Regions from separate parts of the Effusibacillus dendaii genome, predicted to be linked through region 1. Evidence: predicted binding sites of a transcription regulator. Region 1 holds the regulator's gene; each other region holds the start of a gene.
The links. Region 1 encodes Rex, which represses fermentation and respiration genes when NADH is low (regulators of the CRP and FNR family bind a similar motif). Its sites were predicted from a motif close to TTGTGAAATATTTCACAA; they were not measured.
Positions count from the first base shown of each region.

Region 1 (10,131 bases):
GGACCTTACGGGAGAATGTTCGTAAACCTTTTCGCGCTCTGGCCGAAAAGGTTTTTTGTACTTATCGGAAACAGACGGCTGCGGGGGTCAAGGGGGTCACACAATGTCTGAACAGAAAGTAAAGCAGACAACTGTGTCATTAAGAGAAATGAAAAAAGAGAACAAGCGGATTGCAATGGTAACCGCCTATGATTATCCGTCTGCAAGTGCGGTGGAAGAGGCGGGCGTCGATCTCATCCTGGTCGGCGATTCACTGGGTATGGTGGTCTTGGGATATGACACTACCTTGCCTGTTACAATGGAAGATATGATCCATCATACGAAGGCGGTCAAACGAGGTGCCAAAAACACATTTGTGGTGACCGACCTGCCATTTTTATCCGCTCATATCTCACTATCAGAGACGGTTCGAAATGCCGGCCGATTGATCCAGGAGGCAGGTGCCGATGCAGTCAAATTGGAAGGCGGCAGGGAGATGCTGGAGGAAGTTCGCGCCATTATTCGCGCCAATATTCCAGTGATGGGCCATCTCGGACTCACGCCTCAGTCGGTCAATCAATTGGGCGGTTTCAAATTGCAAGGCAAGGATTTGGACAGCGCCAAGCGAATTTTTGAAGACGCGATGCTGCTGGAGGAAGCAGGCTGCTTTGCGATTGTGTTGGAGATGGTTCCGACACCGCTCGCCGCATTGATTTCCGAACACTTGAAAATCCCGACAATCGGAATTGGCGCCGGAGCAGGCTGTGATGGACAGGTTCTGGTGATTCACGATATGCTCGGCATTACTCATAACTATATGCCGCGTTTTGTCAAAACATACAGTCATCTGTACGGCTCAATGGTGGAATCGCTGCAAACTTACAGCCGGGAGGTAAAGGAAGGCGCATTTCCGACAACTGAACATGAGTTTGGCATGAAAGAGGAAGTACTGTATCAACTGAAAAAGGAGCTTCAGTTGTCATGAAAACTTTGAATCAGATCCAAATTCTGCATACGATTGATGATATTCGTCGTTTTGTAAAACAGCACCGGGCGGACGGCAGGTCAATTGGCCTCGTGCCGACGATGGGATCCCTGCATGAAGGTCATTTGGCGTTGGCAAGGCAAGCAAAGCAGCAATGCGACATAGCGGTGATGAGTATTTTCGTCAATCCGTTGCAGTTTGGTCCAGCAGAAGATTTTGACCGATATCCTCGAAATTTGGAGAATGATGCGAAATTGGCGGAAACGGCCCAAGTGGATGCGATTTTTGCGCCATCTGTACGGGAAATGTATCCAAATCAACAATTCACATACGTAGATGTCGAACTTTTAACGGAAAACCTTTGCGGGGCGTCCCGGCCAGGCCATTTTCGCGGTGTAACTACGGTCGTTTCCAAACTGTTCCATATTGTGCTGCCTGACAAAGCGTTTTTCGGTCAAAAAGATGCGCAGCAGTTGCGTGTCATCCAGCAGATGACCGAGGATCTGAATATGCCGGTTGAAATCGTTCCTTGCCCGATTGTCAGGGAACCGGACGGATTGGCGATGAGTTCCCGCAACGTATTCCTTTCGCCGGAAGAGCGAAAACAGGCATTATCCCTGTTTCGTTCCCTGCAGGAGGCGGAGATGCTGTACCGGTCAGGCGAGCGATCCGCCCAAGCGATTTTAAACCATGTGGCGGCAATCATTAAACAACAGCCGTTGGCCGATATTGATTACATCAAGATCGTCGATGCGAAAACACTGTCAGATGTTCAAACGATCGAACAAAAAGCTTTGCTCGCATTGGCGGTCCGATTTGGGCAAACCAGGTTGATCGACAATACGTTTTTGGATTGAGGGGGGACAGAAATGTTTCGCACTATGATGAAAGGGAAAATTCACAGAGCGGTTGTCACACAGGCAAACCTGAACTATATTGGTTCCATTACAATTGATGAAGATATTTTGGATGCGGTTGACATATTGGAAAATGAAAAAGTGCAGATCGTCAACAACAATAACGGGGCACGGCTTGAAACCTACGTTATTCCAGGTCCACGCGGCTCCGGCGTGATTTGTTTAAACGGTGCGGCTGCCCGTCTTGTGCAGGAGGGCGATACGGTCATTATCATTTCATATGCCTTGGTTGAAGAGTCCAAAGTTCGGGAGCACCGGCCAGTGGTTGCGATTATGAATCCGGATAACACGATCCGGGAATTAATCAAACAGGAACAGCACAGTACCGTTTTATAGTATCATCACAGGCAGCATCATGACACAAGTCAAACGAAACTGTAACGCCAAGAACCGGTTGCGAAAACCGGTTCTTTTGGTATGAGAACCGGAAGGTTGCCGCAAACTAATCCAAATGCAAAGTCCGGGGGTGAAAGTCTTGTTTGACAAACCGTTTGATCAATTGTTTCGGGCGCTTCAACGTATCGAAAAGCAGCTGGCCGGTGCCGGTCTGGAAGAAAAACAGATTTTGCAGGAAGAACTGATTGCGTTGCGTGCGTTATGTGACCGATTTGTGGAAAAATGGCTGACTTTTGAAGAAAAAATCTCAAATTTGGCCGATCAATACAACCTTCAGATTGATACTGTGGAGTCTCCGGCCCCGGTTTTCAAACCGCAACCCCAACCGCAAGCGCCTGAAAAAAAGATCGAATGGCAGCCAATATCCGGAAAGGCTGCAGATAAGCCGGTAAAAGTGATGGCGCCTCCTCTTCTGCCAAGGGCGGAAGAAGAACTCTTAATTCAATCCTTTCGAAAAGGGCTGGGATATTTTGATTTACTTATGTACCCGGATGCGATTCGCGAACTGGAGAGAGTGGTGGAGTTAGACGGAGATTTTATGATCGCGCGTCTCTATTTGGCGTTTGGGTATGCAGGCAAAAAAGAACACGGGAAAGCGATTGAACAGCTGCATGTAGTCGCGTCCGCTGTAAAGGAACCGTTCTTAGCCGCCACGGTGCATCATACGTTTGGCCATATTTATGCGGAACAAGAACAGTTCCAACAAGCAATTGAACAGTTTAAGCAGGCAGCTTCCCATTTTAAAGAGTTCCGCGATATACATTTTAATTTGGGCGTCTGCCAGTACAACTTAAAACAATACAACGAAGCACTGGCCTCTTTCCTGGCGGCGCTTGACCAGGAACCGAACGATTGGGAGGCGGAACGGATTGTATCGGCCATTTGGCGTCGGCTCGGTTCGCTGCCAAAAGCGATTGCGCACATTGAAAAAGCATATCGGTTGAATTCGACAGATTTTCATATTTTAATGCAATACGGGGATCTGATGCTGCAAAACGGGCAAGTTGGGCTGGCGTATTCCTTGTATGAACGGGCAAACCGTTTTCATCCCTATGAAGTGGAGCCGATTGGAGCAATTGGTTGGCTTCATATGCGAGAAGGAAACTACCCGGATGCGATTGCCTGTTTTAAAAAACAACTGAGTTTAAAACGTGACCACATTCAATCCCAGATCAATTTGGGGTGGGCCATGCTGATGGCGGGAGACTATCAGAGAGCGGGCCGAATCTTCACGCGGGTCATGCAGCGGTTCCCTCAATCGATAGAAGCGCAGATTGGAACGGCAAGAGTTCTGTTTCAAATGCGGCAAACCGACGATGCACATCAGATTGTTAGCCAGATCATGGAATCCGGCAATTTCACACAACGCAAAATCGGCTTGTTGCAATCCGGCTGTTTCGCGTTACAAGAGGGAGACTATCGGACGGCTATCGAACGTTTTGCCTCTGCTTTGCAAATTGATCCCCGTTGTAAAGAAACCCTGTTTTTTAAAGGTGTTGCCCATTCCGGTTTGGGAGAATCAGAGCTGGCCGAACAATGTTGGCATCGTTTGCAGGAAAACCCGGTCCCGTTATAGAATTGTAACGAAATTATTAGTTCGGGGTGACCTGTGTGCAAAACCCTTATGTTGTGATAGATCTGGAAACAACCGGCTTCTCGCTGAAGGAAGACTCCATTGTGGAAATCGGCGCTGTTCGTATAGAAAACGGCCAAATTTCCGATACGTTTTCTACCCTTGTGAAGCAGGATCGTCCTTTGACTGACATTTGCAAGGAACTGACAGGCATTACAGACGATGATCTGGCAGATGCGCCCACACTGGAAGAAGTGATTCCGCAATTTCTTAAATTTGTCGACGGTTACAATTTGATAGCTCATAACGCTTCGTTTGACGTTTCGTTTCTGAATGCAGCATTTGAACGTTGCGGCTATTTGCCTGTTTCCGGACGATGTATCGATACATTGGAACTCGCGCAGATTTTATGGCCGCAAGAAACCGGGTATGCGCTGGAAATGTTGACGTTTAAGTATGGCATTCCGCATGAGAAATCGCATCGAGCATTGTCGGACGCAAAAGCTACAGCCGAATTGTTTCTGCTTTTGCAGAGGCAGGCAAAACAGCTGCCGTTGTTGGTATTGCAGCAAATTGAACAGTTAAACATGTTTGCGGATTGGAACTTGCGGGATTTCTTTGCAGAGTTGTTACAGGACCCGGTCAAGTTGGCACAAACGGAAATTCCTGAAGGATGTACAGTGATTCAGCAGCTTGTTCATCGGCCTGTGGAAATAGCGGAACGATCGGCCGATCGGCGTGAACCATTGGAGTTTGATGCGGAAACGGCAACGAGTATCCTGTCCAACCAGGGGCCGCTTGCCGATCAATATGCAGATTATGAAGAGCGTACGTCACAGATGGAAATGGCGCGTACAGTAGCGGATGCGCTGCTGTCGAACCAGCATTTGGTGGTGGAAGCGGGAACCGGAACAGGCAAATCGCTGGCCTATCTGGTACCCGCCATCTATTATGCGGTGGCTAGCGGGGAACGGGTCGCAGTCGCGACCCATACCATCAATTTGCAGGAGCAGATTAAAGACAGAGACCTGCCGCTGCTGCAGCAGATTTTGCCTATTTCGTTTCGCGCGACTGTTGTCAAAGGACGAAATAATTATGTTTGCATGCGAAAAGTGGCGAACGGCATTCATTCACAGGGGATGGTCGGAGACGCCAGCGAACGTTCATTTTACGCCCGTATGCTTACGTGGTTGTTGGAAACGGCGGCCGGTGACAAAGAAGAACTGAATTTGCAGGGATCACACATCGAACTTTGGAACCGTGTGGCAAGCGACTCTGATTCCTGCATTGCCAAAAAATGTCCGTGGTTTCGCAATTGCTACTATTTTCGCAATCGGTCGGCTACCGAGCAGTCCGATCTTTTGATTACAAATCATTCGCTCGTTTTCACCGATTTAAACGCTGATCACCGGGTACTTCCCGCTTACAGCAGCCTGATTGTGGATGAAGCGCATCATCTGGAAGACGAGGCAACAAAACATCTAGGGGAGGAGGCCGGATATTATCAGTCGATTGCCGCTTTAAACAGACTGGTCCGAGAAAACAAACAGGGTTTGATTGTGCAAATGCGTACCCTGATTGGTTTACACCCCGAATTTGCCTTGCTGGCTCGCATTCTCGACGAAATGACAGATACGATTGCAACGGTCCGCCAACATGCGGAAGAAACATTCCGGCTGCTGCAAACGTTTGCGATCGAACAGGCGAACAATCGGGAAGGCGGTCGGTGGACCGTCCGGATCCATCATATGCACACAGAGCTGCCGATTTGGCAAGCAATTCTGTCTGCGTTTGATAATCTGCAAACGGATACAATGACGTTGCGGCAATTGATGAAACGTTTGGAACAGGAAGCGCGGGAACATGACGATGAAATTATCGGTTTCTCTACAGACATCTCCGGGCAGATTCAGGAATTTGATCGGCAAACCATGACCATGACCCGTTTTTTCCGTGAGGCGGCAGGTGTTTCAAACGAATCGGATCGGTCTGTTTTATGGCTGGAGGCGGACGAAAAATCGGTCAGGCCTGCTGTAAGTTTGCATGTGACTCCTGTCCATGTAGGTCAATTGCTAAATGAAAAGCTGTTCGAAAAAAAAGATTCGGTTGTGTTGACATCTGCAACAATTACTGTCAACCAGGGATTTTCTTATCTAATAGACCGATTGGGCCTACGGCAATCGGAACAACAGGGAAGGCTCTTAACCCTTCAGGTCGAATCTCCGTTTGATTATAAAAAACAGGCCCTTCTCTGTATTCCTACGGATGTGGTACCGGTGAAAGGTGTTTCGGACGAAACATTTGTTGATTCGTTCTGTCAGTCGATTACTTCACTTGCCCGCATCTCCAAAGGGAGAATGCTTGTGCTGTTTACCTCTCATAAAATGCTGCGTGATGCGTATATGAAGGTGAAGCCAGCGCTTGCCGAGCATGGCATTCGGCTGTTTGCGCAGGGAATCGATTCCTCCTCCCGAATGCGGCTTGTTCACCAGTTTAAACAGGAAGAAAAAGCGGTTCTGTTTGGCGCCAACTCATTTTGGGAAGGTGTTGACATACCGGGTGAAGATTTGTCCTGTCTGGTGATCGTAAGACTGCCGTTTTGGCCGCCCAACCATCCGATTGCGGAAGCCAGAACAGAAGCAATTGAAAAAGAAGGGCGAAACGCATTTATGGAATATTCGGTTCCGCAAGCAATCGTCCGTTTTAAGCAAGGTTTTGGCCGCTTAATCCGCTCCAAAAAAGATACGGGCGCGATTGTCGTCTATGATCGCCGATTGGTAGAGGCAAGATACGGCCGCCATTTCATAAAATCCTTGCCAAACCCTTGGATTTATCAAGGACCGGAGCAGGATATACTGAAAGTGATTTACAACTGGCTAAAAAATTAAGAGTCTATTAAATTTTGATTGCGAAACTTTTTCACTTCCTCTATGATGAAGAATAAGACTCTCATCATGTGGGGTGGTCATATTGAACATGACTCACTTGGAAGCAGGAAATGTTGAGGAAGAGATTGTACTGGCACAGCAGGGGAACGCGCAGTCAGTAGAGAGAGTTCTGTCCCAATTTCAACCGTATGTCAGGTTGCGTGCACGTTCTTTCTTTCTTGCCGGTGCGGAATATGAGGATTTGGTGCAGGAAGGTATGATCGGTCTGTATAAGGCGATACGTGACTATCGGCGAGAGAAAGAAATCCCTTTTCGGGTGTTTGCCGAGATCTGCATTACCAGACAAATCATTACCGCCATAAAAACGGCTAGACGGCTGAAACACCAACCTCTGAACCAGTATTTGTCGTTATATGGTCTTGCATCAGACGACGAATCGAACCGATCCTTGCTGGATACGATTCCTTCCCCGCACGGAAATGAACCGGATGAGATGATTATTCACCAGGAGCAGTTGATCGAGTTGCAATTAAAACTTCGGAAAATTCTGAGTTCGTTTGAGTATCAAGTGCTTTCCTTGCATGCAGAAGGCCATTCGTACAAAGAGATCGCAACGTTGATGAATTCTTCCACAAAGGCGATAGACAATGCGTTATACAGAATTAAACGGAAGATGGATGGCCACCACCATTTGAACAAAGCAAAAATGTCGTCCTAGAAATTGCGGGGGTGGAAATGAAAACTCCAAAAATTTCAGAAGCGGTAATCCGCAGATTACCTGTATATTTGAGATACTTGCAGCATCTTCACGAAATGAACATTACAACCGTTTCTTCGCTTGATCTGGGTCAACATTTGGAAATGAACCCGGCTCAAATTCGAAAGGATCTCGCCTATTTCGGCGAATTCGGAAGAAAAGGCATCGGCTATGATGTGGAATACTTAATCGCCAAAATTAAGCAGATACTGAAATTGGATAGACGTTTAAACGTTGCCTTGGTGGGGGCGGGCAACCTGGGAACTGCGCTGTCAAATTACAACCGCTACACCAACGAGAAAATGAAAATTGTCGCCATTTTCGATTCGTTCCCGGAGAAAATAGGCACCAAAATCGGAACGGTTAAGGTGCAGCCGATTCAAGAACTGGCAAAGACGGTCAAAGAGCAGGATGTAAAAATCGGCATCATCACGGTCCCGGCAACGGAGGCACAGAAAGTGGCGGATCAGATGGTGGAGGCTGGCATCAAAGGAATTTTGAACTTCGCTCCGATTACGATGCGTGTACCAAACCATGTGTATCTCCGCAACGCAGATTTGACCACCGAACTTCAATCGCTTGCCTATTATATCGGGTAACCCTTCCGCTGGAAGGGTTTTTTCTATATCAAAACTGATAATATCACCCGGTCGGGGAAAACTACGGAAAACAGTCTCAACGGAGGGATCGCATGCTGGAGACACTGCTCGCGGAATATCCCGTACGGCTTACCAATCTTGACAAATTGCTTTGGCCGGAAGCGGGTATTACAAAATCGGCCTACATCGAATATGTCATCCGGATGGCAGCGTACCTGCTCCCTCATCTGAAAGACCGACCTCTGACGCTGGTTCGCTTTCCGCACGGAGTATCGGGAAAATCGTTCTACCAAAAAAACGCTCCGCCGGACACGCCGGAGTGGGTCGCCACATATCCGGTTTATTCGGCCGAAAGCAAACGGGTTGTCCACTATATACTGGCGAATAACACGGCCACCTTAATCTGGTTGGCAAATCAAGCCTGTATCGAGCTTCACCCGTGGTATTCCAAAATTCAGGCCCCAAACAATCCGACAAATATTGCGATTGATTTGGATCCTTCCGTACCTGGCTTCGAAAAAATCAAACATACCGCGTTTTTAATCAAAGAAATTCTCGACGATCTGCAGATGCCCAGCTATCCGAAAACATCCGGCGCCACCGGACTGCAGATTTTTATTCCGCTCCGTCCCGGATTTTCGTTTGAACAGACAAGAAAAGTCACAAAATTTATTGCTCATTTCATGGCCCATCAATATCCTGATTTGGTCACGGTAGAGCGGCTGGTCAAAAACCGGGGAGACAAAATCTATATTGATTATCTGCAGCATGCTCCGCATAAAACGCTGGTAGCTCCCTATTCTCCCCGGCCCCATCCGGATGCGAAAGTTTCCGCGCCGCTTACATGGCGGGAATTGGCACAAGGAGCCGTTCCGGAAGATTTCACAATACGTACGATGCCGGAACGGGTTCAACAGGTGGGGGATTTGTTTCAACCCATGGAACAAGCGGGTATCGACATTACCGAAATCTTACATTTCATCGAAAACCACCCTTATTTCGACGTGCCGTATTGACATTTAGAATACCCGCTGTTTAAATGAAACCGTAACAGACAGATCGGACGAACACGGAAGTATTACCGGGGAGGATCGAAATGAGGGCTGATTTTGCCATAATCGGGGGAACAGGCGTGTATGACGCTGGTTTATTGTCATCAGTCGATCACCTCCAGATCGATACGCCGTTCGGTGTTTCATTCATTGATATAGGGGAGTATGCCGGACAACAAGTGGCGTTTCTCTCCCGCCACGGAAAAGGGCATGCGGTTCCGCCGCATCGGGTCAACTATCGTGCCAATATTGCCGCGCTCCGGCAGCTTGGCGTTAAGCAGGTGCTGGCGACAGCAGCTGTTGGTTCTTTAAAAGAGGAAATCGCTCCGGGCGAATTATTGATTGTGGACGATTTTATAGATATGACCAAAAGCAGAGAAACCACCTTTTACGAAGGGGAAAATGGGGTGGTGCACATCGATATGAGCGATCCGTACTGCGGTCGGCTGCGCCGTCTTATCGCGGAAACGGCGGATCGAAATGGAATCGAAGTCAAGCCGGGAGGCGTCTACGTGTGCACAGAGGGGCCCCGTTTTGAAACGACGGCTGAAATTCGCATGTATGCAAGGCTTGGCGGCGACGTTGTCGGTATGACATCTGTCCCGGAGGTCGTCTTGGCAAAAGAAGCGGAGATGTGTTATGCAACTGTCGCGATCGTGACCAATTATTGCACAGGCATTGCCGACTCATTTTTGACTCATCAGGAAGTGGCAGACACGATGAGAGCCAACATTGAAAAAGTGCGGCGTTTGTTTTTTGAGTTGATCAAACGCGGCCTGGAAGAGCGAACCTGCCGATGTCCACATGCTTTGGCGGAATTGGGATCGCTTTAAAAATTTACATAGATTAGTGGTTGGGATGGGGGATTGCCGTGCGGGCGATGGAATGGAACGGAGAAACACTTTTGCTGCTTGATCAATTACAGTTGCCCGGGGCAGTAAAATGGATCGAATGTTCGGACGTGGAACAGGTGGCAGAGGCAATT
Region 1 is NZ_AP023366.1:393,998-404,128, forward strand. It holds gene panB (3-methyl-2-oxobutanoate hydroxymethyltransferase) at 104-964, shown strand; gene panC (pantoate--beta-alanine ligase) at 961-1,821, shown strand; gene panD (aspartate 1-decarboxylase) at 1,834-2,217, shown strand; gene skT53_RS02070 (tetratricopeptide repeat protein) at 2,357-3,853, shown strand; gene dinG (ATP-dependent DNA helicase DinG) at 3,889-6,738, shown strand; gene sigH (RNA polymerase sporulation sigma factor SigH) at 6,827-7,456, shown strand; gene skT53_RS02085 (redox-sensing transcriptional repressor Rex) at 7,474-8,094, shown strand; gene ligD (non-homologous end-joining DNA ligase) at 8,187-9,110, shown strand; gene mtnP (S-methyl-5'-thioadenosine phosphorylase) at 9,191-9,979, shown strand; gene mtnA (S-methyl-5-thioribose-1-phosphate isomerase) at 10,027-10,131, shown strand, end outside.

Region 2 (10,131 bases), 240 kb from region 1:
TGTCTGTTTCCAAAACTGGAGGAGAGAGGCTTTCCCTATGAGACGGAAGCGATGGAAGACGGTTCTGCGAAAGTGCGCATTTTGAAAAAGTAGCAATCAAACAAGCCAAGCCAAAGGCACGCAAAATTCTTTCGGTCACAATGAATGCTGCATCCCTCTATGAACATACATTACTAAAAGTAAGATCGAAGCTCAGAGAATTTACCGAAAAATCCTTCGCCAGAAGGCTTCGGTAGAAGCCTTTTTCATGAAAGCAGGACTAGCTTGGGTTATGGGGCGATTACCAGCATCCGGACTGCATCGAAGTGGCTGAACGTGAAATTCAAAACAGGGTTTGTGAAGTAATTTCTTTACAATTAAAAATGTGACAAGCGGAGGGAACTTTACATGGATTTCATTAGAAAAGGATTGGCGCTCGGCATTGGTTTAGCTGTTACAAGTAAAGAACAAGTTGAAAAGTTTGTGGATGAGTTGGTGAAAAAAGGGGAACTCACCCAAGCAGAATCAAAAGACATGGTCAATCAAATGATTCAACGGGGCGAAGAAGAGAAAAATGAATTGAAACGCATCCTGAAGGAACAAATGAAACAGATTATGGATGAATTGAATCTGGCCACCAAGGATGATATCCGTAGATTGGAGCAACGAATTCTAAATCCGGACAAACGAGACGAGTAAACGAAGGAGACCGCTCATTCAGGTCTTCGGATATTAAAGGGGACGTATTCATGCTTGGAAAAAGAATGCGCCATATCAATCGTTATCGAGAAATTGCAGGCGCATTGGTTCGCCACGGGTTCGGATTCTTTGTGGAGGAAATCGGTTTTGCCAATATACTTTCCTTCCCTTACCGATTCCTGACAAATACCAATGAAAGAGATACAAAAAGCATGGGCGAGCGGATACGTCTTGTCCTGCAAGAATTGGGACCTACCTTTGTAAAATTGGGACAAATCGCAAGCACACGTCCCGACCTGATCCCGAACGATATTATTCAGGAACTGGCCAAACTTCAGGATAAGGTTCCCACTTTTCCTTTTGAAGAAGTTCGCCAGATTATGGAAGAGGAATTAGGCACTACGCTGGAAGAAATTTTTGCACAGATTGATGAGTCTCCATTAGCGGCTGCTTCTATCGGACAAGTCCATCGGGCGGTCTTGCGTTCGGGCCAAACAGTTGCTGTAAAAATTCAACGCCCGCATATCACAACCATTATCCAAACGGACCTGGAAATCCTGCAGGATTTGGCTTCTTTGAGCGAGCGCCATTTGGAATGGGCGGCCAGGTATCAAGTTGGCGAAATGGTGGAAGAATTCTCAAAGTCCCTTCGCGACGAACTCGATTATACCATAGAAGGTCGCAATGCGGAGAAGATTGCCAAGCAGTTCAGCGGCAACCCGAAAATACACGTGCCAAAAGTGTATTGGGACTATTCCACAAAGAGAGTATTGACAATGGAATACATGGAGGGAGTAAAACTCACTGAAATCGAAAAACTGAAGGAAAAAGAATATAATCCCAGAATATTGGCGGAACGTGTAGCAAACGCCATCTTTCAGCAAATTTTTGTGGAAGGGTTTTTTCATGGAGATCCTCATCCAGGAAATGTATGGGTGCTGCCGGGAGAAGTAATCGCATTTTTGGATTTTGGTATGGTGGGACGCCTCACTTCCGATATGAAATATCATTTTGCTTCGCTCGTAATCGCTTTAATGCGACAAAGTACGGACGGTGTGATCCATGCGATCTTGCGCATGGGACTCGTACCCGATGATGTGAATATGGTTAGGCTGAGAAACGATGTGGATCAGTTAAAGGATAAATATTACGGCGTTCCGTTAAGCCAAGTCAGTCTTGGGGAAGCAGTCAATGACTTATTTACTGTAGCTTTTCGACACCGGATTCGAATTCCGGCAGACTTGACTTTACTAGGGAAAACGTTGCTCACGATCGAAGGAATCGTGGAAACTTTAGATCCCGAGCTTAGCATCCTCGATCTGGCGCAACCATTCGGGCGCAAACTGTTGATGGATCGGATCCATCCAAGGTCAATCGCTGAAATCGTTTGGAAGAATGTTTCAGAGTACGGAGAGTTTCTCTTTGAATTCCCCCAACAAATGAAACAATTGACCTCTTTGATCAAAAGTGGGCGTTTACACCTGGAAATTGACCTTCCCAAAATCGATCTGTTATTAACGAAGCTGGATCGTATAAGCAATCGATTGTCATTCAGTATCGTTTTATTGGCTTTCAGCATTATCATGGTCGGAGTGATTATCGGCTCATCATTGGGCAGACAAACGACCTTGCTGTGGAAAATACCGGCTATTGAAATTGGATTTGTTGTAGCAACATTAATGTTTTTGTGGTTGTTGTACTCGATCTTTAAATCGGGCAGATTTTAACTCTTACAATCAATTGGACGTGTGATTTATATCAAATCTTTCTGCCTTTGTTTTTATTACGATCAGAGTATCCGGTACAGAAAGGGTGATAGCGGGTGGCAGATGGAATTTTATTAACCGACGTGCAGCCGAATATCGAATTTCGGGAAACGGGAGCTTTGTTCAAAACTTTGATCGACACGCCTGCTCTGAAGGTTGTGATGATCAATCTGAAAAAAGGGCAGCGGGTGGATTGGCATCGTGCCAATGTGCAGATCAGCGTATTTGTGGAACGGGGCGTCATCCAGTTTGGCGTAAGGGAAGATGGGGCGGAAGAAACACACAGGATGCTGCCTGGGATGAGTATTACGCTAAAGGCAAATCTGGATCATAACCTGTCAGCCGAGCAGGATTCAGTCGTCCTGGTGTATAAGACACCAAACCCCCAATCGCTGCTGCGCTTGGAGTAACGGCAGGCGAAAACAGATTTTGACAGAGAAAACAGAGGCCAAATTCGGGGAACATTCCGGTTCATTATCGGGGAGTTCCCCGACTTATTTTTTGTATGCCTCCCTTTACAATGAAAGTGTAAGGAAGCACAAATGGTGCAAGGAGGGATTATTATGGTGAGATGGCTGCGCGAAGCGGTGGCGGCAAGTTGGCTATTATTGATCGGAAGGTTATGGCTCGGATACGAGTGGCTCACAGCAGGGGTGGAAAAAGTGTCGGACCCTACTTGGACAGGCAACCAGGCAGGGGTGGCGCTGACCAATTTTCTGAAAGGGGCTTTGAGCAAGGGGACGGGCGCACACCCGGAAGTACAGGGGTGGTTTATGGATTTCCTGAACGGTGCGGTGATTCCGAATACAAAAGTATTCACCTATCTGGTTCCGTGGGGGGAAGTACTGGTCGGGATCGCACTGTTGACAGGATGTCTGACTACGTTTGCCGCCTTGGCGGGGGCGTTTATGAACACGATGTTCCTGCTGGCCGGTACCAGCAGCACCAATCCGCAAATGTTGATCATGGCCATCATCATTATGGTGGCCGGGTTGAATGCCGGAAAAATCGGCCTGGATCGGTACGTGATCCCTTGGCTGCGAAAACGCATTCCGCTCTTGGCCAATCCTAAGCTTCGATAAGGGGTATAGCTGACAAAGACATTGATGACAACCTGAACCGGTATCCTTAGATTTGAACTGTCACCCGTAAGAGGGTCACAGTTCAGATTAGGAATACCGGTTTTTTGGGCTAAAGACTTAAAGAAGCCAAAAATGATGATTGTGGAATATATCCTACATATAATAAAATAAAGTTATTATATTTATAATACTTTTTGAAGGGGAGAGGCAAAATTCAATGAATCTGTATTCGAAAATATTTCGACAATATTGGAACCCTTACATTGCGATCAGCATTGCCGGCTTGATTAGTGCGTTCTATTTTGGCATAACGGGCACTGTTTGGGCCGTTACCGGGGAATTCACCAGATTCGGAGGACACATTTTAAAGTGGTTCGGGGTCGATGTTTCGGATTGGGCCTATTTTAAGCTGATTGGCATGCAAGGCACTCCAACTGATCGCACAGACGGATGGATTGTAATTGGAATGTTGTTGGGAGCACTTATTACGATTTTACTTAGCAACAACTTCAAAATCCGCGTCCCGAAACAGAAACGCCGCCTTGTGCAAGGTTTTATTGGTGGAATTATAGCCGGATTTGGCGCACGGCTTGCACTTGGTTGTAATCTTGCCGCATTTTTCACCGGTGTTCCTCAGTTTTCATTTCATTCATGGATTTTCATGCTTACAACAGCCATTGGAACCTTCTTCGGTGTCAAAGTGGTAAATACACGATGGTGGCTTGGAAAACCCAATTTGAGAAAAGGTTCCCCGAAGCCGATTGTGGAAGATCATTCACGGAGTTTCAACATTCAACCTATTTTAGGTTTACTGATTGCATGTCTCTACATCGGAGTCGTGGTGTATTTCTTCGCGGCCGGTAAGCATCTTTTGGCTGTTGCAAGTATAGCGGGAGCTATGTTTGGTATTCTGATTGAACGAGGACAAATTTGCTTCACTTCCGCTTTCCGCGATTTATGGATAAGTGGTCGTGCGATTATGTCCAAAGCTATCGCGGTTGGTATGATGGTCAGTGTTGTGATAACATTTTTCTATATTCAAACCGGTTCCGTCGCTCTCATCAAAGTGGCGGCTCCTAGTACCGCAATCGGTGGGCTGCTTTTTGGATTCGGTATCGTGCTTGCCGGTGGATGTGAAACCGGCATGATGTATCGCGCAATGGAAGGGCAATTGTTATTCTGGGTTGTGGGGGTAGGCAATATTGTCGGGGCTACCCTTTTGGCATACGGGTGGGATCACCTTGGAATTTTTAACGCGCTTGCTAAAAATTGGCCAAAAGTGAACTTGATTGAACTGTGGGGACCTGCAGGAGCACTGTTTGGAACGATTGTGATGCTGATTGTCTGGTTTTTACTCTCCAATTGGTGGGAATCCAGATATCGTTATGGAAGTGGGCTTAAAAATCAAGAAACTGAACACCTTACTCACCGTACAACGGAGGCTTAGGTATGTCACAAGAAATTGAAAATGTAGATTACACCTTGGATATTCGCGGCGAGCCCTGACCGTACCCCGTCATATATGCGCTGGATGCGCTAAAAACCATGAAAGCCGGCCAGATTTTACAAGTTATTGCAGATTGTCCGCAATCATTCCGAAGTGTTCCGGAAGAGGCGGTTAAACATGGATACCAACTTGTGACCGAGCCAAAGAAGGTAGGTCAGGACATTTACTTTTATATCCGCGTAATTAAATAGGAATTGGTCAAATAAAACTTGATTAAGAACCGTAGGGATGGGATCAATTCTCCCATCCTTCATTTTTGATGATTTTGACAGGGAAAACAGATGCCAAATTCAGGGAACATTCCGGTTCATGATCAGGGAGTTCCCTGACTTATTTTTTGTACGCCTCCCGTTACAATGAAAGTGTAAGGAAGCACGAATGGCGCAAGGAGAATAACAAATCCAGATAAAGGGAGATGCATTCCTATGTTAGGAAAAATATTGTTGGCGGTTGACGGATCGGAACCCGCACAAAAAGCGGTCGATTGGGCAATTGATGCATATAGGGCATTGCCTGCAGCTCAATTTCACATTTTATATGTTTTTGAACCGTTCGTTCCTGTAGGAGATATAGGCGGCTATATTCCTACCGATTTTCGCATCGAGAGTATGCTGGAGATTCCGGAGGACACCCCTTCCTACCTCGCATTCCAGCAGTTTCCTGACAAGCAGCGCGTGACGCACGAAACGCTTGTGGGGAATCCGGCGAACGTAATCTGCGAAGAGGCGAGAAAAGGCAAGTTTGATGTGATTGTCGTAGGGAGTGAAGGACACGGCGCGGTGGCTTCTGTGCTGCTTGGCAGCGTCAGCGCCAAATTGCTGCACAATGCGCCCTGTTCCGTCTTGGTGGTTCGTTAAATCATAACGGGCAGTAAGAAACTCACGGGCGGTTCCGTGAGTTTTTTATTCAAAGATGGGAGAGATGTCAAATGTTGAAACGTGTACGGGTGGCTGTTGACAATTCAACAGGATCTGATAAAGCGGTCGAATGGGGGATAAAAACGTTCGCCGAATTGCCTGAGACTGAATACAAGATTCGATTCGTTTATCCTTCTATGATAGTGGCGGGAGAGGCGACTTTTTATACGCCTTCTTCCATTCGGGCAGAGCATTTGGATGCGAAAGATCTTCCTTCTTAAGTGCTGCACCATGCACCTTGCAGTGTATGGGTCGTCCGATAATGAGAGGAACAGAAAAGAAGCGCTCGAAGATTGGCAGCCGTTTGTCACGGTTGGCGTCATCGAGCGTTTTTTTGTTTGTTTGGAAGGGGGGGTTCTACTTTAAATCGGGTAATTCCGCGAATCGGTTCAGGGAGTTCTCCGACTCCTTTTGATGCCGCCCCTTACTAAAACAGAATTGTAAACGTTTACGAATCCGGATGTGGGGAAATCGGAATTGAGGAGGGGTTAAGTTAGAACCATTTTTGAACAAATTGTCCGTACTGTATCAGGTTTGTGAAGTGTGATTTTGATCACCTTGCCTTGACTGGCGAGAAAAAATAATGGGATTGGCACGAGTGTACCATGTGTCAATAATTATTTGGAAGAAGGTGGAACAGATGTCTAATTCCGAAACCGCAGTTCAAAAAGGTGCTTCGGCAGTTATCTGGATTAGCACCTTGTCGATGGTGATCGCGTTTGCCGTATGGGCCGCGTTGTCACCGTTGGCCGCTCAATTGCAGAAATTGTACGGATTAACCGCAACGGAGAAAAGCGTACTGGTTGCCATCCCCGTGCTTTTGGGGTCGATCATGCGGATTCCCCTAGGGATTCTGACCGATCGGTTCGGCGGCCGCAAAGTCTACTCGCTGCTGATGCTGTTCCTGATCGCCCCGGCGATTGGTCTCGGCTATGCGAACTCGTATGTTTCGTATATCACCTGGGCATTCCTGCTCGGGATGGCAGGAACTTCTTTCGCGATTGGTATTTCTTCCGTGGCCAAGTGGTACCCGCCTGAAAAACAGGGTCTGGTGCTTGGCGTGACCGGTATGGGGAACTTTGGTACGGCAGTGGCAGGATTTTTACTGCCGACTATCGCCAAACAGTATGGGATTTCCTGGGCGTTTTGGAGTTTGGTGATTCCCTGCGCCTTGGCAGCCGCCGCGATCTTCCTGTTTACTCGCGACCCGGTCGGGCCGAAAACGGTAAAAACGCTGCAGGAACAGTTTGCGACGATGAAGCAGCCAATGGTCTGGATTTTGTCCCTGTTTTATTTTGTCACATTCGGCGGATTCGTTTCGTTCAGTATTTATCTGCCGAGTTTGCTGGTGGATGTATTTGGAATTACTCCGGTGGATGCCGGCATGCGGGCTGCCGTGTTCGTGGTATTGGCCACATTGGCACGGCCGGCAGGAGGGTATCTGGCGGACCGATTCGGCGCCAACAAAGTGCTTTCGTTCGTTTTTCTGCTGGTTTCCCTGTCGGCTGTTACACTGGGGCTGGCGTTGGGACAATTGCTGCTAATGACACTCGTCTGTCTGTTGGCCGCCGTTGTGGTCGGAATCGGAAACGGTGCCGTATTTAAACTGGTGCCGCAGTATTTTCCAAAAACGACGGGCATCGTAACCGGAATCGTTGGCGCGGCGGGCGGTATTGGCGGTTTCTTTCCGCCCGTCGTAATGGGGATCGTCAAAGACGCAACGGATGGATACGCGCTGGGATTCTATCTGTTGCTGCTGTTCACGCTGACCTGCTTTTTGGTCAAACGGGGCATGGGCAGGGAACAACAAGATGGCGGCAAACCGCATCTGCGCAAGGCAGCCTAACCGATGCAAAACGGAAGCTGGGAGATCAAACTGGACTCTCAGCTTTTTGTTTCCGTTTGTTCACAGCTTTGTCAACACATCTGTGACATATTTAACAACCGCGGGTTCATTCCGGAAATACAATAACGTTACCAATTCAAAGGAGTGATCGTCATGTTTGAACCGAGCCGTAACGAACATGCAGGCTGCCTGAGCCAATTCGGCGATGCGTCTGCCGCCGTGTCTTATTGCGCCGCCCTAAAACAGTTGTGGGAAGAACATTCGCCGCTTCGTCGGCAGATGGAACAAATGGAGGAGAACGCGAACCAGTTACGGGAAGTTGCCGATGCCAAACTTGGTTCCGCATTTCAGGAACTTGTGAATAAGGAGAAACGGTTCCATCAGGAGTTGGAAGTCCATTCGGCCAAAGAGGAAGACGGACTGTTCCCGATGATGGGACGCTATATCGGCACTGAAACCGGCCCCATTGCCGTGATGGAGTATGAACACAGCGAGGCGAAACGGAATCTGGCGGAATTTGAAGCGGCAGTCGACCGGATTGGCAATTCGATTGGAAAAGAGACAGTCGATGAAGTGGTCGCTCCGCTGTTGAAGGCATGCTCGATTCTGTTCGACCATTTCAGGAAAGAAGAACATGTGCTGTTTCCGATGGCAGAACGCATTTTGACCGATACGGAAAAGGAAGAACTGCGGCAAATCGTTTGTTAAACAACCGCAAAAATCAGGATTTTTCACCGTCAGTATCGGAATTTTCCCTGATACGAAAGAGACGGTCCGTCAGATAAACTGATTGTAAAGAACGAATTTTTTAAAAAATCGATTTTACCGCCAATGGTGGAAGGGAGACCCAGATGAAGAAAAAGTCGACTCCTTTATCAAAAAAATTGCGATTCTTCCGCCCGGCCGAACAGTATTCGGACGGCTGGAGCGAACTGTCCACGCAAGGACGGGAATGGGAAAAGGTTTATCGTCGCCGCTGGCAGCACGATAAGGTGGTTCGCACTACGCACGGCGTCAACTGTACCGGTTCCTGCAGCTGGAAAGTGTTTGTCAAAGATGGCATCATTACTTGGGAAAATCAGCAGACCGACTATCCGACGACCGGCCCTGATATGCCGGAATTCGAACCGCGCGGTTGTCCGCGAGGCGCCAGTTTTTCCTGGTATGTATACAGTCCGCTGCGTGTCAAATACCCGTATGTGCGGGAGTCCTGCTGAAGTTCTGGCGGGAAGAACTGCAAAAAACGAACGATCTGGTGCAAGCATGGAAAAACATTGTCGAAAATCCGGAGAAAGCGAAACAGTATAAGGCAGCCCGCGGCAAAGGCGGATTCGTGCGGGCATCCTGGCAGGAAATCAATCAATTGATTTCCGCCTCGCTCATCTATGTGATCGAAAAATACGGTCCGGACCGGATCGCCGGCTTTACGCCGATTCCTGCCATGTCGATGGTAAGTTACGCGTCGGGTGCCCGATTCCTTTCCATGTTGGGGGCGCCGATGCTCAGCTTCTACGACTGGTACGCCGATCTTCCCCCCGCTTCGCCGCAGGTTTGGGGCGAGCAGACCGATGTGCCGGAAAGCAGCGATTGGTACAACTCCGGCTATATCATGATGTGGGGTTCGAATGTGCCGATGACCCGCACCCCGGATGCTCACTTTATGACAGAAGCCCGATACAAAGGAACGAAAGTGGTGTCGATCAGCCCCGACTATGCGGAGAACGTCAAGTTTGCCGACAATTGGCTGGCTCCTAAACCGGGTACTGACGCAGCCCTGGCACAAGCGATGACACATGTGATTTTAAAAGAGTTTTATGTGGATCAGAAGACCCCGTATTTTATAGATTATGCCAAGCGATATACCGATTTGCCTTTTTTGATTACACTGCGCAAAAACGGGGATTTGTTCACGGTCGACCGGTTCCTGCTTGCGAGCGACTTGGGATATCCGCTCAGCAATCCGGAATGGAAGCCTGTTGTGATCAATTCCAAAACAAATCGGCTGGTGTGTCCGAACGGATGCATCGGCCACCGCTGGGCAGATACGGGCAAATGGAACCTGAAGCTGGAAGACGAGCAGGGTCAACCGATTGACCCGTTGCTGACACTGCTTGGCAGTCAGGACGAAATCGTCCGAATGGAATTCCCTTATTTTGATGAGACAGGACGGGAAACATTTCGCCGCGACGTACCGGCCAAAAAGATTGAACGGGCCGGTGAAACGATCTATGTCACCAGCGTATTCGACATGATGCTGGCTCATTACGGGATAAATCGGGGGTTGCCGGGGGATTATCCGTACGGTTATGAAGATCCCCGCCCGTACACGCCCGCC
Region 2 is NZ_AP023366.1:156,377-166,507, forward strand. It holds gene skT53_RS00780 (DUF2249 domain-containing protein) at 1-93, shown strand, start outside; gene skT53_RS00785 (phasin family protein) at 388-678, shown strand; gene skT53_RS00790 (ABC1 kinase family protein) at 729-2,405, shown strand; gene skT53_RS00795 (cupin domain-containing protein) at 2,501-2,854, shown strand; gene skT53_RS00800 (DoxX family protein) at 3,005-3,526, shown strand; gene yedE (selenium metabolism membrane protein YedE/FdhT) at 3,744-4,973, shown strand; gene skT53_RS00810 (sulfurtransferase TusA family protein) at 5,045-5,224, shown strand; gene skT53_RS00815 (universal stress protein) at 5,459-5,890, shown strand; gene skT53_RS00820 (hypothetical protein) at 5,962-6,171, shown strand; gene skT53_RS00825 (MFS transporter) at 6,591-7,796, shown strand; gene skT53_RS00830 (hemerythrin domain-containing protein) at 7,950-8,504, shown strand; partial or broken gene skT53_RS00835 (nitrate reductase subunit alpha) at 8,648-10,131, shown strand, end outside.
Region 2: a site for Rex is predicted at 7,877-7,894, ahead of skT53_RS00830 (hemerythrin domain-containing protein). Genes of this name have one in related genera too.

Region 3 (10,131 bases), 1.5 Mb from region 1:
AATTCGCAAATTGTCAGTTGATACACCGTTATTTTTAAGATATGTTAACTCTTCTACCAATGCTTTCGGGTTTACAACCATACCGTTTCCGATCACACAAATTTTATCTGGGTAAAAGATCCCGGATGGAATCAGGTGCAGTTTAAACTGTTTTCCTCCGATTGAGATGGTGTGACCCGCGTTGTTTCCTCCTTGGTAACGGGCCACCACTCCCGCCTTTTCCGCCAAGTAGTCGGTGATTTTGCCTTTTCCTTCATCGCCCCATTGCGTACCTACCACCACTAAGGTTGCCATGCGGCAACACCTCCATATCTTTTACAATCACCTAACGGAGTAAATTCATACAGAAATACCCTTTGTGAGTGTAGCAAGAAACGCAACGATCGTCAAGCAAAAACACGAACAATTATACATTAAATTATAAATTTGTTCGTATCACTGATTGTCCGGAAAAGATCAGCTTGTTTCGCTTCAAAAGAAATGTTCACAAATTGTTCAAAAAGTGATACAATCAATTTACATTTCGTATACAAACTAACTTGTCAACTCAATTAAAGGAGGTATGTTTTATGCGAAATATCACAGCTTTTCTTAAAGGGTTTGCCCTCTCATTCGGAATGGTATTCGTATTTCCATTCCTGTCGATCCAGCAAGTCGTCAACTACTTTACAGATATTATGTAACACCTCGCCGAATAGGCGATTTTTTTTTTTGCGTACAAGTAAAATTTTGCGCGCGTTGCTTACAAGAAAAAATCGGCCTGCACGTGGCAAAGCCGATCGGTTAACTGACCGCCTCTCTTTCCAAAGAGACGAACTTGTTGAAGTTTTTAAGGAATACCAACTCCACTTTGCCGGTTGGGCCGTTCCGTTGTTTGGCAATAATGATTTCAATGATATTTTTCTTTTCCGATTCAGGATTGTAATAATCATCCCGATACAAAAACGCGACAATGTCAGCGTCCTGCTCAATACTCCCCGATTCCCGCAGGTCGGACAACATCGGGCGTTTATCCTGCCGCTGTTCTACCGAACGGCTTAACTGAGACAACGCCACCACAGGCACATCCAGTTCCCTTGCGATCATTTTCAGCGTTCGGGAAATTTCGGAAATTTCCTGCTGCCGGTTATCACTTCGCCCTCGACCTTGAATCAACTGCAAATAGTCGATCAATATCATGCCAAGCCCATGCTCTTGTTTCAGCCGCCTGCACTTGGAACGTATGTCAGACACCGTAACACCCGGCGAATCATCAATAAAAATCGGCGCTTCCGCCAACGTGCTGACCGCCATCGTTAATTTCGGCCAATCATCGTCTTCCATAAATCCGGTCCGCAATTTGCCTGCATCTAGCATGGCTTCCGCGCACAAAATCCGCTGCACCAATTGTTCCTTCGACATTTCCAATGAGAAAATCGCGACTGGAACACCGGCGCGGGCCGCTACATTCTGCGCGATATTCAAGGAAAACGCGGTTTTGCCCACCGAAGGACGGGCTGCCACAATAATCAAATCGGATCGTTGAAATCCAGACGTCATTCGGTCCAAATCCGGGTAGCCTGTCGGTACTCCTGTAACGCCACCCTTGTTGGCAAACAGAAATTCGATCCGTTCGAACGTAGACAGCAGCACATCTTTAATTGGCGTAAATCCCCGGCCGACCCGTTCATTCGACAGATCCATAATGCGCCGTTCCGCATCGTCAATCAATGCCACCACATCATCCGTACCCTCATAGCCAGATGTGGCAATCTGTGTGGCCGTCCGGATCAGACGGCGCAAAACCGCTTTTTCCTTGACAATGTTTGCATAGTAATCGGCGTTAGACGCTGTCGGAACCACATTGGCCAAGGTGGCCAAATAAGAAACGCCGCCGACCTCTTCAATCTGCGCCAAATTTTGCAAATGAGCCGTTAACGTAACAATATCGACCGGCTCTCCCCGCTCCGCAACTTCCACCATCCCGGCGAAAATCTTCTGGTGGCTGGCACGGTAAAAGTCTTCCGGTTTCAATAATTCGGTTACGGTAGTCAATACGTCAGGCTGCAACAGAACAGCCCCTAAAACGGCCTGTTCCGCTTCCGTATTTTGAGGAGGTATCCGCTCAATCAGTTGTTCGTCCAATGCAGCATCCTCCTTTTGCAGATACTAGCAAACTTTCAAAGGCTCTTGCTGAAATGCGATCGCCAAAACCTCTTCAATCGTACTGACCGTTGTGACTTGAATGCCTATCGTATCATTCGGCACGTCCGACGCATTTTCCTCCGGCACCAACACATGTGTCATTCCCGCCTGTCTGGCGCCAAAAATCTTTTCCACGATCCCGCCCACCGGCTTCACACGTCCTTGAATGGAAATTTCACCTGTGACTGCCAGTGTTTGAGGAATGGGTTTACCCGTTACTGCCGAGAAAGCAGCCAGAAAAATCGCTACACCGGCAGACGGACCGTCAATTCGACCGCCGCCTACCGCATTAATATGCACATCAAAATCGGACAGGTCCTGACCGGTCACACGCCGAAATACGGCTGCCGCGTTAAACACAGAGTCTTTCGCCATAGAACCGGCTGTATCATTGAAACGAAGCCGCCCTTTCCCTCTCTCTGGAGCAGGGAACGCCACCGCTTCAATTTCAATCACAGATCCCAGGAACCCGGCTACTCCCAATCCATTGACGCGCCCCACTTCCCATCGCGCCTGCTTTTTCTCACGGATATACGGATGCAGCCGACTCATCTGCAGCACATCTTCGACATCTTGGAGACAGATCAAATCGGTTTCTTCTCCCGTTTTACTTTCCCTATATTTCATCAAACCGTATGCATCAACCAGCACATTGACCGCTTTCCGTCCTTCTATCGTGTAGCGGGCAATCAACTCGGGCACGCCTGCTTCCACCGATACGCCAAGCCGTTCCCCCGCTCCCCGAATAATTTCCTCGACCTGGTTCGGCACCAACGGTTCAAAGAACACTTCCGTACAGCGAGAACGAAGCGCCGGATTGATTTCGGAAGGATCACGGGTCGTAGCCCCAATCAAAATAAAGTCTGCCGGCGCCCCTTCTTCAAACAGCTTCTTGATATATTTCGGCACGTTTTTGTCGTCCGGATCATAATAGGGCGAATCAAACTGCACCCGTTTGTCCTCCAGCACTTTTAACAGCTTGTTTTGCAAAATCGGATCCAGTTCCCCAATTTCATCAATAAACAGAACACCGCCATGCGCTTCTGTGACAAGCCCCAACTTGGGTTCAGGAATCGCCGTATCGGCCAAATCGCGACGCGCCCCTTGGTAAATCGGATCATGCACCGATCCAAGCAGCGGGTTGGTAATGTCGCGCGGATCCCATCGCAACGTAGTGCCATCTACCTCCACAAACGGAGCATCGGAAGCAAACGGCGTGTTCGCCAAGCGAGCCGCTTCCTGCAGCACGATCCTTGCAGCCGTCGTCTTCCCGACGCCTGGCGGTCCGTAAATGATCACATGCTGAGGGAACGGAGAAGCCAATTTGGAAATCAACGAACGAATTCCTTTTTCCTGACCCACGATTTCGGAGAGCGCCTTTGGTCGGATCAATTCCAGCGTGGAACGGGACAAGTGAATATGCTCCAGCTTTTCCAATTTGGCATACTTCTTTAGCGTCTGCGCATTTTCCGGGCCGGATTTTTCTTTAATCAGCTGCGTTCTGATTTCTTGCAGGTATTCCTCGTGGCGCTCCTGCATTTTGTCACTTACTTTCGCTTCAATTTCTTGCTCGACAGATCGCCTCGCAAGCATATCTGCCAACGCATCCTCAATCTCCTGCAAAACAACCGGGATTTGGTCTTTCCGCGGAATATCAGACAGATTTGGATTTTCAAACACGATCCGCTGCAACCCCAATACGCGTTCACCAAGATCAGATGAGCGCATCAAATGCAACGCTTCCAGCTTCCCCGCGCGAAGCACCAATTTATCCGCACCGTAAAGATTGCTCAGTATTCCAAAAAGCGCCGTTACCTGCCGCCGATACGCTTCCTCATTTTCAAGCTTTTGGTGAAGTGTACTGTTTGGAATCAGATGTAATTTTTCAAGCAGCTTTTTCATATTTTTTTACTCCGCCTGTACATGGACCCGCAGTTCAGCAGATACTTCCGGATGGAGTTTGACCGGAACAATCGTCGTACCCAAAGATTTAATCGGTTCATCCAAGACGATTTTGCGTTTGTCCACTTTTAGTTTCATCGTATCTAAAGCTTCCGCAATCTGTTTGGCCGTGACCGACCCAAACACGCGTCCACCTTCGCCTGCCTTTGTTTTTAGACTGACTGTCGTGTTTTCCAAAACGGCCTTCAGCCGTTTCGCTTCTTCCAACTCTTCCTGCGCTCTTTTTTCCATTGCTTTGATTTGCGCATCCAGTTTCTTCAAGTTCCCGGCTGTAGCTTCCTCAGCCAACCCTTGACGAATCAAGACGTTTCTTGCGTAAGCGTCAGCCACTTCTTTGATTTCCCCTTTGGTTCCTTGTCCTTTTACATCTTTAAGAAAAATCACCTTCATAACAAGACCCCCTAACAACCTACAAAACTTCTACATTATTTATACCATGAAAGCCATCGTTTCGTATTCAAGCAAAATCTACGCAGATTGGAAATCTATTTAAATCGATTACTTCTTGTTTTGAAAATGCTCTTCAAGTATGCTTAGATCTTCTCTCCAGTCAAAAAACGCATCATCCATTTCAAGATTTTGTCGGATCTGCTCCCGTATTTGCGAGTCAAATTGCGAATACCGCATTCCCAGCCGCCGGGCCATCAGATAACTTAGCACGACCAGGTTCGCTAATCCGCCCTTTAACAACGTTTCGCTGCCTTGCTGAAAGCCGCGAAACAAGACGGCCACCGTCTCCACGACTTCCGTTTTCAACCATTCGATCATCTTAATATTTTTCGCAATATCCAGTTCCTTCTGGGTATCACGCACAGTCATCCCCTCCACCTGCTACCCGTTTACCTTCCACATGGGTTTCCGTTTCTCCTGCTACCGATTTTTGAATCACATTTCGCAAAAGCAGAGTATCACATTTATATGCCCTAAGAGATTAAAAAGAGGCCCTGTGGCCTCCTCGTTTAACTGTCCAATTCGTTTCTCACCAGAATCCGAAATGATAGCCGGTATAAGTTGTCTGCTGTTGACGGACAATCTGTCTGACTTTAGGGGGATACATCAGAATACACGTTCCCCCGATTTCTGCTCCCCCAGCCAAAAAAATAACAAAATGACTTACATGTTTTTCCTTCTAAATCTTTTCACAAAATCTTTGAGGTATTGTCACAAACCATGGAGTATTGGCGCTAAATCTTTGAAGGAACCTATGTTACTATCGGTAAAGAAAATAGTCATTACTTGTTGCACATTATTTTATTTTTTGTCCAGTCTGTGAAAAACGACACAAACTATCCTCGTACTATCCCTGTCCAGATGAAAGGAGAAGAAAAAATGAGATCAAAAAAAGGCATTTTGGTTTCACTATTAGTCGGTATACCAGCCTTATTGGTAAGCGGTTGCGGAAACCGATTAACGGTCTTGGATCCTAAAGGGCCTCAAGCTCAAACGCAAGCCGATGACATAATGTTATCTATTTGGATAATGTCGTTTATTGTCATTGCTGTCTTCGCACTTTTGGTATTTATGTTACTAAAATACCGTGCCTCTAAACAAAGTAAAGATTATGAACCACCTCACATTGAAGGGAATCCGATTGTGGAAGCGATTTGTGTGGGGATTCCAGTTTTAATTGTCATTTTTCTTTCAATTGTTTCTGTTCAAAGCAACAATAAAGTCGAGGCAACACCGCAAGGATACGAAGGTAAAGCACCATTAGTCATTTATGCTTCATCATCTAACTGGAAATGGCATTTCAGTTATCCTGAACAAGGTATCGAAACAGTTAATTATTTGTATATTCCAACAGACCGACCGCTTGAATTTAAACTTTATTCATACGGCCCGATCACCAGTTTCTGGATTCCACAACTTGGTGGACAAAAATACGCTATGAGCGACATGGTCAACACATTACACTTGGCGGCTGACGTTCCAGGTGAATACATGGGTCGAAATGCAAACTTCAGCGGGAAAGGATTCGCTGAAAATACGTTTGACGTCGAAGCAATGCCTCAATCCAAATTTGACGATTGGGTAAAAGAAGTGAAAGCCACCGCTCAACCTCTTACCAAAGAAAAATTCGATCAGTTATTAGAACCTGGTCACCTTGGAAAAGCAACATTCACTGGAACTCATTTGGATTTCAGCCCGCCCCCAACTGCTGAAAATGGCGGACATAATCATGGATCAAGCAATTCTAATGAACATTCAGAACACCATAATCAGTAACGAATCCAGTTCCCGAAAGGAGTCGAAAAAGTATGGATTTCTTCCATCGATTTGCCGTACCGCATCCAAACCCTGCGATTTACGCATCCATGGTTGCCATCGGTCTTACTGTTATCGCAATAGTTGCCGGCTTAACCTATTTTAAAAAATGGGGCTATCTATGGCGTGAATGGTTAACAACAGTAGACCATAAACGGATCGGTATTATGTATCTGATATCTGCCTTGCTCATGCTATTCCGTGGTGGCGCAGATGCTTTAATGATGCGTGCCCAGCTTGCTGTCCCTGAAAACACGCTGCTGGATGCTCAGCACTATAATGAAATTTTCACAACCCACGGCGTGGTTATGATCCTCTTTATGGCTATGCCATTCATTATGGCTTTAATGAACTTCGTTGTTCCATTGCAAATCGGAGCTCGTGACGTAGCGTTCCCACGTTTGAATGCACTAAGTTTTTGGTTGTTCTTCATGGGTGCGATGCTATTCAATATCTCTTTCGTAGTTGGCGGTTCTCCTGATGCAGGTTGGACCTCTTATTTCCCGCTTGCAGGTAATGAATTCAGCCAATCTGTAGGAACAAATTATTATATGATTTCTATTCAGATTGCCGGTATTGGTACATTAATGACTGGTATCAACTTTATGACTACCATCCTTAAAATGAGAGCACCTGGCATGACATTGATGAAAATGCCAATGTTTACATGGTCTGCTTTAATCGCTAACGTCATCATTGTTTTCGCTTTCCCTGTATTAACAGTGGCGCTTGCAATGGGGACAATGGATCGCCTGTTTGGAACACACTTCTTTACAACAAATAATGGCGGTATGGATATGCTTTGGGCAAACTTGTTCTGGGTTTGGGGACATCCTGAAGTGTATATCTTGATTCTGCCGGCATTCGGTATTTATAGTGAGGTTATTTCAACCTTTGCACGCCGTAACCTGTATGGCTATAAGTCTATGGTTGCCTCAATGGTTATCATCTCCCTACTTTCATTTTTAGTATGGGCGCACCATTTCTTTACTATGGGTCAGGGAGCAGTAGCTAACAGTATCTTCTCGATTACAACGATGGCAATTGCCGTTCCGACTGGGGTTAAGATCTTTAACTGGCTGTTCACGCTTTGGAAAGGGAAAATTGAAATTACCACTCCAATGCTTTATGCATTGCTTTTCATCCCGCTTTTCACAATCGGCGGGGTTACCGGGGTCATGCTTGGAATGTCAGCTGCTGACTACCAATACCATAATACTATGTTCTTGGTAGCTCACTTCCACATGGTTATTATTCCTGGTGTTGTATTTGCGATGCTGGCCGGTCTCACTTACTATTGGCCAAAAATGTTCGGTTTCATGCTCAATGAGAAAATCGGAAAATTGGCGGCATGGATTATCGCAGTCAGCACTCTTTTGGCATTCATGCCCATGTTCTTCTCCGGTTTAGATGGTCAGGCTCGACGGATGTATACCTACTCTGAAGCAACTGGATTTGGACCTTGGAACATGGTTGCGCTTGTCGGAGCACTTGGGCTTGCAGCAGGTTTTGTTTTGATCGTATACAACATCTACTACAGCACTCGTTATGCTTCAAGAGATATCAGTTCCGATCCGTGGGATGCGCGTACTCTCGAGTGGGCTACTCATACTCCGGTACCCGCATATAACTTTGCTGTTGTGCCGCAAGTTAATTCAATTGAAGCATTGTGGGATGCCAAGAAAAAAGGTCATGTATTATTCAAAGGCAAGTATGAAAAGATCCATATGCCAAATAGCAGTGGCGTCCCGTTTATCATGGGTGTTATCTTCTTCATCTGGGGCTTTGCGTTTGTATTCGCTATATGGCCTCTGGTAATCCTTTCGACAATCGGTATTTTTGCTTGTATGGCTCACCGTTCATTCGAGAAAGATCACGGCCATTACATTTCCGTTGAACAAATTGAAGAAATTGAAGGGACAGAAACAAAATTGCGAGGTGCTAACTAATGAAAATTGATCACTCGCTGCCACTTGAATACAGTACGGAAGAAAATCGCCTAAAAGTGTTAGGTTTTTGGATTTTCCTGGGTGCCGAAATCATGCTTTTTGCAACGCTTTTCGCGTCCTATTTCACATTAGTTGATCGTACGGGCAACGGCCCTTCTGGAGCAGAGATTTTCGAAATCACTCCCGTACTGATTGAAACTGTCGTGCTTTTAACAAGTAGTTTTACCATCGGTCTTGCAGTTCACGCGATGCGTCTCGGCAATAAGAAAGCGATGTTGTCATTTTTTGCTGTCACACTGCTTCTTGGTGCTGGATTCTTAGCGGTTGAAATTTCTGAATTCGTTCATTATGTTCACATTGGAGCAGGGATCCAAACCAGTGCATTTACATCGATCCTGTTAACAACATTAGGAACACATGGGGCGCACGTTACCTTAGGTTTTTTCTGGGGATTATCCATCATGCTGCAGGTTGCTAAGCGCGGATTGACTCCTGAAACAGCCAATAAATCGTTCATCTTCTCTCTTTACTGGCATTTCCTGGACGTAGTATGGATCTTCATCTTCAGCTTCATCTACCTGAAAGGAATGATGTAAACATGAAAGAGTTATTTCCACTCAAACAAGTAATGGGTTTTGTATTCTCACTGATCCTGACTGCAGTTGCTCTTTTGGTTTACTTTCTGGACATGTCATTTCCAGTAGGCATGACGGTTCTTCTTGTAACGGCATTCGTACAAGCAGGCCTTCAGCTGGTTGTGTTTATGCACGCTGGTGAAACTGAGGATAAAGGGGCAATCTATACAAACGTATACTATGGATTGTTAATAGCTTTAGTTACCGTTTTCGGTACATTACTAAGCATGATCTGGGGTTACATTTAATACGTGGATGCACAGCATAACAACTATTAAATCGTTCCAACAAAAACAGGCGGCTTACCCTCGGGTTATCGCCTGTTTTTGTTTAATGCTCAATACTTCTTTCTGTTTACTACCCAGTATCAATTTTAATTTAGGGCGTTTTGAATCTTTACGAAAAATTGCAAATATCGCCAGATTAAACACTGCCAGAAAGAAGGATAACATGGTGTGTTGATATTCGTGCACCTGAGCGGCAAGAAAAGCGCTTACGATACAATAAAATGCAATAACTAAGTACATAGTTGTCAGAAACTTGCCCATTATTGTCGCCCCATTTCTTCTGTTACTTACCATCATTTTAACAGAACTTTTCAAAAACGTCACAAAAAATCCATAAATAGTTCACAAAAATTTTGTTTTCAGGGGTAAATATGGGTTGACGAATTTTTATCCAAATGAAAATCGAGTAGGAGGGGGGCTGGGCATTTGTAGTAAGTAAAGTCTCTAATCGGTACCACCTCCTATCCGGAAAATTGTAACAAAAAAACACCCCTTAGCTTATAAGGAGTGTCACATCATAAGCTTAGCACGGATTGGAATCAATCGGCTCGACTTCAACGCATAACGAATTCTCTCATTACAGAAAAGGAAAGACCACCGGCTGGCGTTTTCAAGTTGACCGGCCAATCTGAGAAGCGTCGCCTCGTCGGCGAAGCGTCCAGCGAACTGCATTCCAATTGGCAAGCCGTCGCTGCTCCATCCCAAAGGTAGGGAGATGGCGGGCTGGCCGGTGGTGTTGAAAAGGTTGGTAAACGGAGCATAGGTGAATATTTGTTCGGTCCATTGTTTTGCATTAATTTCTGTAGCATTTTGATTTAATTCGCCGAGAGGGAGAGGCGGTTGGGCTGT
Region 3 is NZ_AP023366.1:2,373,968-2,384,098, reverse strand. It holds gene skT53_RS12900 (adenylosuccinate synthase) at 1-294, opposite strand, end outside; gene dnaB (replicative DNA helicase) at 784-2,124, opposite strand; gene lonC (Lon family ATP-dependent protease) at 2,149-4,086, opposite strand; gene rplI (50S ribosomal protein L9) at 4,093-4,536, opposite strand; gene skT53_RS12880 (MazG-like family protein) at 4,645-4,959, opposite strand; gene qoxA (cytochrome aa3 quinol oxidase subunit II) at 5,476-6,372, shown strand; gene qoxB (cytochrome aa3 quinol oxidase subunit I) at 6,405-8,360, shown strand; gene qoxC (cytochrome aa3 quinol oxidase subunit III) at 8,360-8,956, shown strand; gene qoxD (cytochrome aa3 quinol oxidase subunit IV) at 8,959-9,243, shown strand; gene skT53_RS12855 (hypothetical protein) at 9,298-9,543, opposite strand; partial or broken gene skT53_RS18570 (amidase family protein) at 9,793-10,131, opposite strand, start outside.
Region 3: a site for Rex is predicted at 5,274-5,291, ahead of qoxA (cytochrome aa3 quinol oxidase subunit II). Genes of this name have one in related genera too.